Regions from separate parts of the Priestia sp. VA7 genome, predicted to be linked through region 1. Evidence: riboswitches for the same ligand, from Rfam matches in the RefSeq annotation. Region 1 holds a riboswitch; each other region holds the start of a gene.
What was found. A riboswitch is a leader RNA that binds a small molecule or an ion and turns the genes downstream of it on or off. The one in region 1 is predicted to bind S-adenosylmethionine.
Positions count from the first base shown of each region.

Region 2: another riboswitch for S-adenosylmethionine. It lies ahead of mtnW (2,3-diketo-5-methylthiopentyl-1-phosphate enolase); the one in region 1 lies ahead of AC0C45_RS22445 (methionine ABC transporter ATP-binding protein).
Region 3: another riboswitch for S-adenosylmethionine. It lies ahead of AC0C45_RS04800 (hypothetical protein); the one in region 1 lies ahead of AC0C45_RS22445 (methionine ABC transporter ATP-binding protein).
Region 4: another riboswitch for S-adenosylmethionine. It lies ahead of AC0C45_RS20505 (Na+/H+ antiporter NhaC family protein); the one in region 1 lies ahead of AC0C45_RS22445 (methionine ABC transporter ATP-binding protein).

Region 1 is NZ_JBVQPN010000005.1:66,534-70,249, reverse strand. Features, by position in the region: gene AC0C45_RS22470 (arsenate reductase family protein) at 1-247, shown strand, start outside; gene gcvH (glycine cleavage system protein GcvH) at 383-766, shown strand; gene AC0C45_RS22460 (YusG family protein) at 846-1,091, shown strand; gene AC0C45_RS22455 (toprim domain-containing protein) at 1,273-1,623, shown strand; gene AC0C45_RS22450 (thioredoxin family protein) at 1,638-1,937, shown strand; SAM riboswitch class I at 2,118-2,225, shown strand; gene AC0C45_RS22445 (methionine ABC transporter ATP-binding protein) at 2,357-3,382, shown strand; gene AC0C45_RS22440 (methionine ABC transporter permease) at 3,375-3,716, shown strand, end outside.
Region 2 is NZ_JBVQPN010000002.1:638,598-642,313, forward strand. Features, by position in the region: gene AC0C45_RS09745 (carbon-nitrogen family hydrolase) at 78-860, opposite strand; gene AC0C45_RS09750 (pyridoxal phosphate-dependent aminotransferase) at 972-2,144, shown strand; SAM riboswitch class I at 2,275-2,381, shown strand; gene mtnW (2,3-diketo-5-methylthiopentyl-1-phosphate enolase) at 2,462-3,706, shown strand; gene AC0C45_RS09760 (2-hydroxy-3-keto-5-methylthiopentenyl-1-phosphate phosphatase) at 3,703-3,716, shown strand, end outside.
Region 3 is NZ_JBVQPN010000001.1:920,766-924,481, reverse strand. Features, by position in the region: gene alaP (alanine permease AlaP) at 1-1,343, opposite strand, end outside; gene AC0C45_RS04805 (DUF1540 domain-containing protein) at 1,659-1,817, opposite strand; gene AC0C45_RS04800 (hypothetical protein) at 1,918-2,262, opposite strand; SAM riboswitch class I at 2,326-2,427, opposite strand; gene AC0C45_RS04795 (hypothetical protein) at 2,549-2,845, shown strand; gene AC0C45_RS04790 (GNAT family N-acetyltransferase) at 2,852-3,304, opposite strand; gene AC0C45_RS04785 (hypothetical protein) at 3,386-3,716, opposite strand, start outside.
Region 4 is NZ_JBVQPN010000004.1:523,068-526,783, reverse strand. Features, by position in the region: gene AC0C45_RS20515 (LacI family DNA-binding transcriptional regulator) at 1-858, opposite strand, end outside; gene AC0C45_RS20510 (hypothetical protein) at 983-1,111, shown strand; gene AC0C45_RS20505 (Na+/H+ antiporter NhaC family protein) at 1,151-2,461, opposite strand; SAM riboswitch class I at 2,547-2,653, opposite strand; gene AC0C45_RS20500 (ABC transporter permease) at 2,755-3,522, opposite strand; gene AC0C45_RS20495 (ABC transporter ATP-binding protein) at 3,515-3,716, opposite strand, start outside.

The DNA of each region.
Region 1 (3,716 bases):
GCCAACAAAAGAGCAGCTGCAGTCTTATTATCAGAACAGCGGCTTAGAATTAAAAAAATTCTTTAATACAAGCGGTAAAAAATATCGCGAATTAGGGCTTAAAGATAAAGTAAGCAGTGCGAGTGAAGATGAACTTCTGTCTATTCTTGCGTCAGATGGCATGTTAATTAAGCGTCCGCTGCTAACAGATGGACAAAAAGTAACGCTTGGTTTCAAAGAAGAGCAGTTTGAAGACGTGTGGAAGTGAGTTTTCAAATAGAAAATTTTTACCTTTTACGTTACACTGTTAATAGGAAGTTATTTTAGGTTGTAGAAAGTGTTCTCCACGTTGAAGGCGCTTTTTATATAAACAAATTACGATACATATTTTGGAGGGATTAAGATGAGTACACCAAAAGATTTGCGTTATTCTGAAGAGCATGAATGGGTAAAAACAGAAGGAGACGTTGTCCGCGTAGGTATTACACATTTCGCTCAAGCTGAGCTTGGAGACATCGTATTCGTTGAACTGCCAGAAGTAGGAGCAACAGTAGAAGCTGACGAGCCGTTTGGCAGCGTTGAATCAGTAAAAACAGTTTCTGAGCTCTATGCACCAATTAGCGGTGAAGTTGTAGCAGTAAACGACAACTTAAGCGATAGCCCTGAACTTGTTAATGATTCTCCATACGAAGAAGCATGGATGATTACAATCAAACCATCTGATTCTTCTCAAGTAGACAAGCTAATGACAGCAGAGCAATACGAAGAAATGACAAACGAAGGATAATATTCCTCCATAAATTGTCTTTATGAAAAATTTTTGACTGGACACTCTATTAGTAAACAAGCTAAAGGAGTGTCTTTTTATGTTTGAAAAACAAAAAATGGACGTTACAGATCGCGTTACAGCTAAATTTCATGACGGCGGTATGAAATTATATGTTGATAAGCAGCCAATTGGTGAAGTTAGTTACGGAACAAGCGGCAATGAATACCGCTTTGAAGAAGGATATTCGCAAGAAAATAATAAGTTCTACCAATATACGGACGTACAAAAACAAGGTGAAACGCAAAAATATACAGACTGCGACGAAGAAGCAGGATGGTGCTAAACAGTGGCAACTGCCGCTGTTTTTCTTGTTTTATGGAAACAATATGGCTTAAGCTGCCTTTTAAAACAGTTCTTTCTTGCAAATTTCTTTTAAAAAACAGGTGAACTGTGATACATTAACGAATATTGTATAGCATAAAGAAATGATGTTACTATACAACTGACGATTATGGGTGATGAAAATGGGGCTAATTGAAATTGAAAAAGTAATTATTGTTGAAGGAAAATCAGATAAAAAACGTATCCAAGATATCATTCGAGAACCAATTGAAATTATTTGTACAAACGGTACGATTAGTTTATCAAAGCTGGATGAAATTATTGACTTTACGTTTAACAAAGAGGTATACATACTCGTTGACTCTGATGATTCAGGGAATAAGCTAAGAAAACAATTTAAACGAGAGCTTCCGGAAGCAGAGCATCTATATATTGATAAAATGTACCGAGAGGTTGCTGCCGCCCCTAGAAATCACATAGCAACAGTATTACTGAGTGCCAATATCGATGTTAATGCAGAATTTTTAACATAAAAGGAATGAGCAACATGCAAGAATGGAGCGAAAAACAGCTTGACGATCAGTTAAAAGAAGGACAAAGAGCGTTTATCTTTTTCCATACACCTTTTTGCGGGACATGTCAGCTGGCAAAAAAAATGTTAACCGTAGCAGAAGCGATGCTGCCCGGTGTGACCATCGGAATGAGCAATTTAAATTATATGCCCTCAAAAGCAGAAGTATTTTCAATTGAAAGTGTACCTTGTTTGATTGAAGTGAAAAATGGCGAAATGGTAAAAAAACTCTATGCGTTTCATTCCATCGAGCACGTACTTGAAGAGCTTCGATAATCAAACGTTTGTTTAAAATGAAGAAATTGAAAGAGAGCAAACCATTGGGATTGTTGAAATCTTGGGATATTATCCCAAGAACAAAATCTGTTGACAGCCTATCTGACACATGCTAAAATCACACTCATGAATGTTCATAAATGAATGAATATTTCCCAAAAACAAAATAATTGTTGCGAACTCTTATCAAGAGAGGTGGAGGGACTGAGCCCTGTGAAACCCGGCAACCGTCAGACTAACTGAAATGGTGCCAATTCCTGCAAAGCTATGCGCTTTGAAAGATGAGAGAAAGGATTAAATATCGAGCCTTTCTGTCATGCGCAGAGAGGCTTTTTTAATGGGGAAAATTGTTTTACGGCTTTTTTATCCTATAGGACAACCTAACATAATTAAGTTTTTATTAAAGAAGGTGAAGAAATATGATTACATTAACAGACGTTACAAAAATTTATCAGGCTAAAAGCGGTCAAGTAACAGCTGTTGATAATGTGAATCTAACCGTTAACCAAGGTGAAATTTACGGAATTATTGGTTATAGCGGAGCGGGGAAAAGTTCTTTGATTCGCTTGCTAAACGGATTAGAAACACCAACGACAGGAACGGTCGAGGTAGCAGGTAATGATATTGGAAAAATTAAAGGCGGAAAACTCAGAAAAGCGAGACAAGAAATTAGTATGGTATTTCAACACTTTAATATCTTATGGTCGCGTACGGTGAGAGAAAATATTGCTTTTCCGTTAGAAATAGCAGGGATTTCAAAAGAAAAAAGAATGAAACGAGTAGACGAACTCATTAAGCTAGTTGGACTTGAAGGTCGTGAAAATGCTTATCCATCGCAGCTTAGCGGTGGACAAAAGCAGCGTGTTGGTATTGCTCGAGCGCTAGCGAATAATCCAAAAGTATTGCTTTGTGATGAAGCAACATCAGCGCTTGATCCTCAAACGACAGATTCTATTTTAGATCTGTTAGTAGATATTAATGAGAAGCTAGGGTTAACCATTGTATTAATTACTCATGAAATGCACGTCATTCGTAAAATTTGTCATCGAGTAGCCGTTATGGAAAATGGGGCAGTAGTAGAAGAAGGACAAGTGCTAGAAGTATTCAGAAAACCTAAGCAGCCGATTACAAAACGATTTGTTCAACAGATTTCTGAACCAGAGGAAACGTTTGAAACGATTGAACAAGTGAAAGAGCTGTATCCAAGCGGGCAAATTATTCAGCTGACGTTTGTTGGCGGAAAAGCAGAGCAACCGCTCATTACAACGATTTTAAAACAGTTTGATGTAACGATTAATATTTTACAAGGAAAGATTTCTCATACGCAAACAGGTTCATACGGAACGTTGTTCGTTCATTTAGACGGAGAATTAACAGAAGTTGAAAAAGTCATTGCATACATTCATGAGCAGCAGGTAGAAGTGGAGGTAATGACAAATGCTTGAGAAACTATTTCCAAACGTTATTTTAGATGATTTTATTCAAGCGACAAATGAAACACTATATATGACGGCTATTTCAGTTGTAGCCACATTTGTTCTAGGTATTTTATTGGGCTTGCTTTTATTTTTAACGTCCAAAGGACAGCTTTGGCAAAACAAACCTTTATATGCCATTGTGTCAGCGGTTGTAAATATCTTTCGTTCCATTCCATTCATTATTTTAATTGTTTTACTGATTCCATTTACTAAAGCATTGGTAGGAAGTATTTTAGGTGCTAATGCAGCGTTACCTGCTTTAATTGTTGGAGCAGCACCATTTTATGCGCGTCTTGTAGAA
Region 2 (3,716 bases), on a different contig from region 1:
CAATTTTGATTTGTTTGAATATTTTATGATATCTGGTGAAAATCGTATCATGCAAAAAAACGGCTGTCAATACATAATTAATAAAATTCTGTACGGCGATCTGTAAAGACGGGAATTTGTTTACGAATTTCTTTTACAAGTTCCAGGTTAACGTCAGCACTTAAAAGTTCTTCGCTATCGCCAGCTTCAGCGATTATTTCTCCCCACGGATCGATGACTAAGGAATGTCCGGCAAATGTGTTATTAGGATCTTGGCCTACACGATTACATGCGATTACATAGCATTGATTTTCGATTGCACGGCTAATGAGCAGGGCTTTCCAGTGGGCAAGTCTTGGAGCCGGCCACTGAGCGACAACAAACAAGACTTCTGCTCCGCTGCTAGTATGAACCCGTATCCATTCTGGGAAACGAATATCGTAACAAATAACTCCTGCGCACAGTGACTGTTCAAGTGTAAAAAGGTTTTTTGCTGTTCCTGCTTCTAAATACAGGTGTTCATCCATTAATTTAAATAAGTGCAGTTTACTGTATTGTGATACTTCACGACCTTTTCGGTCAAAAATATACATCGTATTCGTGACGCCTTGCTCTGTTTTTTTCGCGATCGAACCTCCCACAATATTTACTTCGTTCGTTTTAGCAAACTGAGAGATTAATTGCTTGGCTTGCTGCCCTTCATCATCTGCAATTTCGTCTAGCCGCGTCAAATCATAGGCTGTATCCCATAGCTCAGGAAGCACAAGGATATCAGGGTTTTCTTTCAGGGCTTCCGTCATCTTTTGTTCGATATATTTTCGGTTTTTAGTTGGGTTTCCAAACGCAATATCAAGCTGCAAACACGTAATTTTTACACTCACTTTATCATCCGTCCTTTTTTAGTAGTTGAAAAAAATGACTTTACAAGTTGAGTATTACAATATATTATTTGTGACTAGAATTTCAAGAATTTTTTGAGAAGGTGTGCGATGATGAAACAATTTGAGCAATCGGAACTATTAAAAAGTTTACCAAAACAATTTTTTGCATCACTTGTGGGCAAGGTAGGAAAAGTAATGGCCCAAGGGCACGACGTTATTAACTTAGGGCAGGGAAATCCTGATCAGCCTACTCCTTCACATATTGTAGAAACACTGCAAAAAGCAAGTGCTAATCCTATGCATCATAAATATTCTCCATTTCGGGGGCACCAGTTTTTAAAAGAGGCCGTGGCGACTTTTTATAAACGAGAATATGGCGTTGATGTGGATCCTGAAAAAGAAGTAGCTATTTTATTTGGCGGAAAGGGTGGACTTGTTGAAATCCCGCAGTGCTTGTTAAATCCTGGAGATACGGTGCTGGTTCCAGATCCTGGATATCCTGACTACTGGTCTGGAGTAGAGCTTGCAAAAGCCAAGATGGAAGTGATGCCTCTCACGGCTGAAAATCATTTTCTACCCGTATACGAAGAGATAAGTGAACGTGCTAAAGAACAGGCAAAGCTCATGTTTTTAAACTATCCGAATAATCCTACTGGTGCAGTGGCAACGGCAGAATTTTTTGAAGACACCGTGGCGTTTGCTGCCAAGCACGATATTTGTGTGGTACACGACTTTGCTTACGGAGCAATTGGGTTTGATGGTAAAAAGCCAATCAGTTTTTTACAGACGCCTGGTGCAAAAGAGACGGGAATTGAAATTTATACTCTTTCTAAAACGTATAACATGGCGGGATGGCGAGTTGGATTTGCTGTAGGAAATGAAAGTGTAGTAGAAGCTATTAATCTTCTTCAAGATCATATGTATGTCAGTCTCTTTGGGGCCGTTCAAGAGGCAGCAGCCGCAGCTCTGTTGGAATCTCAACAATGTGTGAATGATTTAGTTAAGCGCTATGAATCTAGACGCAATACCTTTATTCAAGGGCTTCGAGAAATTGGTTGGGATGTTACATCTCCAGCAGGCTCCTTTTTTGCATGGCTAAAAGTTCCTGAAGGATATACTTCCGAACAGTTTTCAGATTTACTCCTTGAAAAAGCCCACGTTGTGGTTGCTCCTGGTGTAGGCTTTGGAACATATGGTGAAGGCTATGTGCGCGTAGGACTGCTGACGGATGAAGAGCGCATGAGAGAAGCTGTATCTCGAATAAAAAAATTAAATTTATTTTAAAAACGCATTGACAATCCTTTTTGAGTTGGCTTAATATGTAAGAAGTTAACGAGATTAATAACCGATAAATCCTAGCGGTATTTTTTATTTAGTATATAATCTACGAATTCAATTTAAATAAATAGCAACTTTCTTATTAAGAGTAGGTGGAGGGACTAGCCCGATGAAGCCCGGCAACCGACTTAACGCATGTTAAGCACGGTGCTAATTCTTGCAGCCGCAGCTGAGAGATAAGAAGAGCAACGAAAGCCTCTTCTTAATCACAGAAGAGGTTTTTTTTATTAACGATATTAAACAGCAAGGGAGTTTTTAGCATAATGAGCGAAATCGTTGCAAGCTACTTACTACATGATAATAAAGGAAATTTTCATAAAAAAGCGGAAGGAATCGCTTTAGGACTAACCGTCGGCTCATGGACAAATCTGCCGCTTTTAGATCAGCAGCAGCTTCAAAAGCATAAAGGGCGCGTCGTGTCCGTAACTGAGCTTCAAGATTGCGAACGTGTAAATGGATATTTAGGCGGAGAAATTAAGCAGGCTATTGTCAAAATTGCTTATCCAACTGCCAACTTTTCAAGAGATTTACCGGCTATTTTAGTTACGGTTTTCGGAAAACTATCACTTGATGGAAAAGTGAAATTATTAGACTTGGATTTTCCTGATGAATTATTAGCTGAATTCCCAGGACCGCGCTTTGGAATAGAAGGTATCCGAGAGAAACTAGGCGTTTATGACCGTCCGCTTGTGATGAGTATTTTTAAAGGCGTGATTGGAAGAGATATGACGTACTTAACAACTCAGCTGCGTGAGCAAGCGCTTGGCGGAGTGGATTTGGTTAAAGACGACGAGATTTTGTTTGATAGTGAACGAACACCTTTTGAAGCTCGCGTTACAGAAGGAAAAAAAGTACTGAATGAAGTATACGAAAAAACGGGACACCGCACGCTGTATGCTGTTAATTTAACGGGACGAACGTTTGAGTTAAAAGAAAAAGCGAGAAAAGCAGCTGAGCTAGGAGCCGATGCTCTTTTATTCAACGTATTTGCTTACGGGTTAGACGTACTGCAGGCACTTCGAGAAGATGATGAAATTGAATTGCCGATTATGGCGCACCCAGCTGTTAGCGGAGCGCTTACGCCGTCAGAGTTTTACGGTTTTTCAAATTCATTGCTGCTTGGAAAGCTATTGCGTTTAGTCGGAGCAGATTTCTCACTGTTTCCATCACCATACGGAAGCGTAGCGCTTTCTCTTGAAGATACGACAGGCATTACCTACGAATTAACGCGTCCTGTATACAAATATAAGCAGTCTTTCCCGGTTCCTTCAGCAGGAATTCATCCTGGAATGGTACCGCAGCTTGTGAAGGACTTTGGAATCGACAGCATTATTAATGCAGGAGGCGGAGTTCACGGTCATCCAGACGGAGCTATCGGAGGAGGAAAAGCATTCCGTGCGGCGATAGATGCAGTACTCTCTCATCAAACACTAGCCGAAAAAGCTGAAGAATCAAAAGAGTTGCAAAAAGCTTTGCAACTATGGGGAACAGTAGAGGTGAAAGCATGACATCGTTAAA
Region 3 (3,716 bases), on a different contig from region 1:
GCGTAGTACGCGATAATAAGACCGATAAACCATAATGGTCCGATGACAACTGCAATTCTTGTATCTGGATTATATGCCATCAAAACCACCACTAGCGCTAGGAACGCAAGTGACACATAAGATGTTAACGGAAATAAAGGCATTTTATATTTCAGTTTTGCCTCTTCACCTGTTTTTAACGTTTTGCGATATTTAATTTGAGAAAGTAAAATAATTCCCCATGTCCAAATCGCACCGAATGTTGCAATACTCGTTACCCACGTAAATACTTTGGCAGGCACAATGTAGTTTAACGCTACTCCGACTAATAGCGCACCCGCTGATGCTAAAACAGCTTTTCCCGGTACGCCGCCTTTTGTAAGCTGACCGTATCCTTTTGGTGCTTCTCCATGTTCTGCTAAGTTAAACAGCATACGGCCTGTACTAAAAATACCGCTGTTACAAGAAGAAAGAGCTGCTGTTAGTACAACAAAGTTAATGATACCAGCCGCCGCTGGAATGCCGATTTTTTCAAATGTTAATACAAACGGGCTTCCCTGTGAACCGATTTCTTGCCACGGATAAATCGACATAATGACAAATAACGCTCCGACGTAGAAAATAAGAATACGCCAAAAGACAGAATCAATCGCTCTTGCTAGAGATTTTTCCGGATTTTTCACTTCTCCCGCGGTAACGCCGATCATTTCAATTCCTAAATACGCAAACATAACCATTTGCAGCGACAGCAAAATACCTTTGAATCCGTTCGGGAACAGTCCGCCGTTGTCCCACAAGTTTTTGATACCAGTCGCAACGCCGCCGTTGCCGATTCCAAACACAATCATTAATAATCCAACGGCAATCATTAATACAATCGCTAAAATTTTAATAAGTGCAAACCAAAATTCCAGTTCACCATATGCCTTAACAGCTAAGAAGTTAACCGTTGTCATGATGACAAGCGCCGATAACGCCCAAATCCAGTTTGGTACATCCGGATACCAATACCCCATATAAATACCAACGGCTGTAATTTCAGCCATACATGTTACAACCCATAAAAACCAGTAGTTCCAACCTGTTAAATAACCAGCAAGCGGCCCTAAGTAGTCGCGTGCGTACTTGCTGAATGAACCTGCAACAGGTTTTTGAATCGCCATTTCTCCAAGTGCTCTCATAATAAAAAACATAATCATTCCGCTAAATCCGTACGCCAATAATATTCCTGGCCCTGCTAATTTAATAGCAGATGCAGATCCAAGAAACAGTCCTACCCCTATGGCTGCTCCTAAGGACATCAGCGTCACATGTCTTTCTTCTAACCCGCGTTTCAATTCTTTCCCCTGAGTTTTCCCCTGCATAAACGTCTCCCCTTTTTCCAATCTGTCAAAACGAGATGAACACAGCCTTTTGTTAGCGCTTTCATATAAGTTTGTGCTAAAAGACAGCTAGGCTGTATATTTGTATTCTATCACCTTTCTCTCACTTTTCTTTTGTCGAAAAACAAAAAAATTATCTTATCATTTTGTTTAAACGCACAATTAGACATAGACACTGCTTTTTTAATATGTATTTAGTATTGCACCTAAGTAATAGTATTTTAAAAAAATAGAAAAACGCCGACTCAACTCCGTCAGCGCATCGTTCATTTTATGCTTTTTTATAAAAACTAGCATTTATCTCGCGGGTTCAAAAGTTTTACAGCCAGGTTCTTCCGTTTCAGAAACATGGTGACTACTTTCAGGACTCACAACGTAAATGGACTCTGCACTGCATTTATTTCCGGATTTCCAATACATGCACTCATTCACTTCACATAATACACCTTGGGCCACTGTTATCCCTCCTTTGCTTGTCTTATCTATTTACTACCCGAAATATAACGATTCTAACATTTTCACGTAAAAAAACCGCTTGGTTCTCAAGCGGATCTTTTTATTGCGTGTGTTCAACATACTGTTTTTTAGCTAAATATAACTCACGGCTCAGCGTGATCCGCCGTTCTCTCAAGTGCCTTAATTTAGCCTGAAATTGTTCGTTAGTTGGCTCTTCTTGAATTAAGCGATACGTAAAAGAAATATCTTCATTTAACTGTTTAAAATCTTCCCATATCTCTTGAACTAGGGCGGATTGTTTTTCTTCAAATGAACGATTTTGCTGCGTTTTTAGCACGGCTAAAATTTCTTGCTGCCACGTTTCGTCGTTTATTTCTTTTGCTAATAAGTATAGATCTAAATAATCGTCAATGCATAAAGCCGTTTGTGTATTATTCAATGTCATCACCTTTTCTATACGAAATGTTTCTTCCTAAGAAGAGGATTTCATCATAGAAAAAGTTTCCTCTTCTTATCTGTCAGAGCTAGGCTATGCTGGAATTAGCACCATTCAATAATTGTGGTTGCTGAGGCTTCAAAGGGCCAGTCCCTCCACCTCTCTAGATAAGAATATTTCGTTTTTAAATTATTTCTGACCATTCTAATATGTTTTATAGGTTACGTCAATAGATTTTCAATAAAAAGAAAAAAGAAGTAAAATATGGTATGCTTTCATAAAGGATGGTGAGCACATGAAACGATATATGTTATCTGCTTTTTTGGGAAGCTTGCTGCTGCTTCTCAGCATTGCCTTTTCATCTACTTTCCATATTGCAATTGTCAAAACAACCGGAAGCATCGGAGGGGTTATTTTAGCAGCGGCGGCTTTAATTATGAACGCGCTTGAAGATCCCCCCTCCTCAGACAATACAGGTGGAGGAGCCGTTGAAGTACTAGATAAAGGCGCTGTTTGGGCTACTTATTTACTTTTACTTTCATTACCGAACCTCATCGCATGTATAATATCTTATGTTTTATGGACTCGCTGACATTCACTAACGGTACGGACGTTTCACCACTTGGAAGCTCATTGATATTTGTTTATCTACAAATCCAAGTTCACGATACACATGCTGTGCAAAATTCCCAGCATGAACGCTGAGTCTGATTTCACGGTATCCTTTGATAGACAATTCATCAATTGCTTTTTGCATTAACGGCTTGGCCAAACCTTGCCCGCGGTATTCGGGTACAACATATAATTCGTAGATAAAGCCAATTTCTTCTTTTGAAAAGAAGTCGGTAGATGGGCCGATAAGAACCCAGCCTGCGAGTTTATTTTCTTGTCTTAAAACTAAATAATAACAGCCTTTTTCAAAGGCACTACCAATTAGTTCATTTACGCGTTCAGCTGACGGATGAAACTGCTTCATTGTTCCTTCAAACAGCGCATCAGCAGATTTCGTCCGAATTTCCTGTAATTCTTCTTCAGTAGCTTTTGCAATCATTATAGATCTCTCCTTTCGTGTTCGTTTTCCACATGCGAGGATAAATTCCTGCAAAAAAAGTCTTCGCCTAAGCGAAGACTTTTATTTAAATTCAAAATGTTCTTGATGATTGCCTCGTTCGTCCGTCCAGTTAATCATAATGTCTAAACCTGCCGCTTTTCCAGGAACAGCAAAATTCGCATAGCGAAAGCGCTGACCGCTTTTGCTTAAGTTAGACCTTTCAATAGGAGAAAACAAGCTGTATTTCGCCTTATTTTTTCCTTCGTGCCGAAAAGCTTGGACCTGCACGCGCTCTACGTCTTTTCCAATGTTTTCAACGGTTAATCCATATGTATGATAGACATTATTTTTCCACTTTAGCTGATTATCTCCCGTCATGCTCGCTTTTGTCAGTTCAACCGACCATTGTTCA
Region 4 (3,716 bases), on a different contig from region 1:
AAGTTCGATCGTTGTTATTTGTAAATAAGAAGAAAGCGGATGATTATCAAAACCAATGATAGCTAATTCACCAGGAACTGAAATACCCGCTTGTTCGCACTGAGCTTTTATTCCGATAGCGACTTGATCGTTTGTTACTAAAAGCGCCTGAGGCCGATTTTTCATCTGCACTAGTTTTTCAACCACTTTTTCACCATCTGTCACGTTCAAACAGCCTTGAAAAACCCATTCCGGATGATAAGGCTGATTTATTCTTTCTACATATTCTTTGTATGCTTGTTGCCGCTGTTGACTATTCGTACCCGTCATTCTTCCAATACAGTAGCCAATATCCGTATATCCTTTTTCTTTTAAATACAGGAGCGCCTGCTTAAAAGCTGCATAATGATCAACGTATACGGAGCGAATAGAAGGATTCTGTACGTTTTCGCACACGGCTATCGGACCGTACTGCTGATAATATTCAATCGTGCTCCAGCTGCTTGCTCTAGAACAAATAATCACTCCATCAACTTGCTTTGTTTTTAGCATATGAAGCGCTTCTTCTTCTTTTTTTACATCATAGTTCGTCTGACAAATAACAAGCTGATACTGCTTTTCTAACGCCTGAGATGCCACTCCTTCTAAAAGCAGACTAAAATACGGATGATTAATAAAAGGCAAGACGACGGCAATCATATTTGTTTTCCCTTTTGATAAGTGAACGGCATTAATGTTTTGTTCATAATTAAGTTCGTGAATAACCTGCTCTACCAGCCGGCGTTTCTCTTCTTTTACATACGGATGATGATTTAGCACCCGGGATACAGTCGAAACAGATACACCAGCTTTTTTTGCGATATCTCGGATATTTGTCATGTTTTCACCTTTTTCTCTTGCGCTGAAACGCGTTTCATACTTTATTCTCATTATAAAGTGAAACAGCAAGAAGCTAAACCCGTTACCATCGTGTTTTTACTCATTTACGTAAGGAGGTCATTTCATGGGTATTTTATTATTCATTTTATTATGCGGAATTGAAATTGGAGGAGCGGCTTATGCACTTAAGCAGAACGAGACGCTTTGGAAGGAGTTAGATGATGAAAAGCCGACTGATTTTTTCAAACAGTAAAAAACCCTTAAAAAGAACATTCTTTTTAAGGGTTTGATATTACGCAGCTTCTTTAGATGACTTTGACTTTTTATTTAAACGAGGAAATCCAATTACAATTGCAATGATCCCGCAAACCGCTGTTAACATTGGGTAGAATGTAAATGGAATAATCTCAATCGGTGAAACTTTAGCAAATCCTGCTGCGAGAAGCATTTGTGCGCCGTAAGGGATAAGCCCTTGAACACTGCATGAAAACAAGTCAAGCAGACTGGCTGATTTACGGTTATCAATTGAATACTTATCAGAGATTTCTTTTGCTAGCGGACCTGCCGTAATAATTGAAATCGTGTTATTAGCCGTTGCTAAATTTGTTAAACTTACCAGTCCAGCGATGCTGAATTCTCCGCCTTTTTTCGTTTGGATACGTCGTGTTAATAAGTTCAATAAGAACTGAATACCGCCATTATAGCGAATAAGCTCAACCATTCCGCCGATTAGCAGAGATAAAATAATTAACTCTGACATTCCGCCAATACCTTCTGTCACAGTTTTAGCAAGAGAAGAAAGCGTGTAGCTTCCGTCAGCTAATCCGATCACGCCGGCCAATACAATTCCTCCGGTTAAAATACTTAATACGTTTGCACCAAATATTGCAGCGACTAAGACGCCCACATAAGGTAAGATTTTAAACCAGCTGAAGTCTTTAATTTCTACTGATGACGTGTTGCCTAGCGTCATTACAAGCAATAAAATTACCGTAACAATCGCTGCAGGAAGTACAATAAAAAAGTTCACTTTTAATTTATCTGACATATTTGTTTTTTGCGTACGAACTGCTGCAATAGTCGTATCAGAGATTACGGATAAATTATCTCCAAACATTGCACCACCAACAACGGCAGCAATTGCCAATGTAATGGATACATGCGCTTGCTCACTGATCCCTACAGCGATAGGTCCTAGCGCTGCGATTGTTCCCATTGACGTTCCCATCGAAATTGAAATGAATGCGCCAATAACAAAGATTCCGACTACCACTAAGCTTTGCGGAAGCACAGACAGAGCTAAGTTTACCGTTGAATCAACAGCTCCCATGCCTTTAGCCACTTGAGAAAAAGCACCTGCTAAAATAAAAATAAGCACCATAATAATGATATCAGGATGTCCTGCTCCTTTAGCAAAACGTTCCACTTTTACATTAAGTGAATCTTTGCGGTTCATAACCAGCGCCACAATGGCTGCAATGATAATGGCTACTAATACAGGCAGCTTATAAAAATCTCCCGTTATAATTCCTGATCCGACAAACAGGACTAAAAAGACGCCCAGCGGTAACAGCGCCCAGCCGTTTCCTTTTTGTTGTTCCATTCTTAACACCTCTTGTTTACGTAATAAAAAAAGACCTCTTCTTATTGATAAGAAGAGGTCTCTTATTTGTATCATAAGATTACCCTTCTCATCTTCCAAACGAAACATCGTCTGCTGGATTTGGCACCGCACTGCGTACAGCCAGTTGCCGAGACATCATAGGGCCAGTCCCTCCGTCTCTCTTGATAAGAAGTTTATAGTTGTTTTAAAAATAGTCTTTCACTACTGTAAGCTCTTTTTATTTAATTGTCAAATGCTATTTTAGAAAAATATATAGTGCGAAAATTCTCACATCAATTAGCTACGTCTCGTTTCAAAAACGCTGCCCATGCCACGCCCATAAAGAAGACAAAATGCGCCACCAAGATGAAAATGGAAAATGGAATTGTCATGCCGTCAAACATCGTCTTCATTCCGTCCATATACTGCACAAAGTTCGTGTTGGCGAACAGTAAAAATTTCCCCCACCATAAACCAAACTGTGATACTAGTCCTGTTACAGCTTTCGCCCCGATACTTACGACAATAGCCAGACTGGAAGCAAGCGCGCTGTTTCTAAATAAAGACGACAGCATGAATGCGAACGTCATCATCATAAACGTTTCCATATACGCACTGTCATACGTAAGCGTAATATTTTTAAGCAGCTGCGCATCTCCTTCTAGACTGGTAAATCCAAAGAACAAGGCTCCCCATACAAACGAAAAAAGCAAATAGCTCAGTAAATAATACAAGCTAATTAAAATGAGGGTTAGGTACTTGGATGCTAAAATCGTTGAACGTCTAGCAGGGCGAATTAAAAGAAGCTTAATGGTACCTGCCTCAAACTCTTTTGCAACCATTGCCCCTCCAACAGCAAGAGCGAAAAATTGAACGAGAATCAGCATACCTGAACTAAATGACAGGAAGTTCAAAATGTTGTCTTCTGTCCCTGCACTGTTTGCTACTTTTTTCATTAATAGAGCCATACAAAGAGTTAAAATACCGATGGTAATAAACGTGACTTTTGTGCTTCTTTTGTAAAACCATTTCATATGTTCATTTTGAATTAGCTTAAGCATGGTGCTCTCCTTCCGTAACGGACATAAACGAATCTTCAAGCGTCTCATACACAGGAGTGATTCGGTAGACTAAAATATCGCTGTCCACTAATTTTCTATTTACAGCTGGAATTTGTTCTTTTACAATCGCCACGTCGATAATATGTGATCTCATCGTTACTTCAAATTCTTGTGATAAAAGAGCCGCTGCTTTT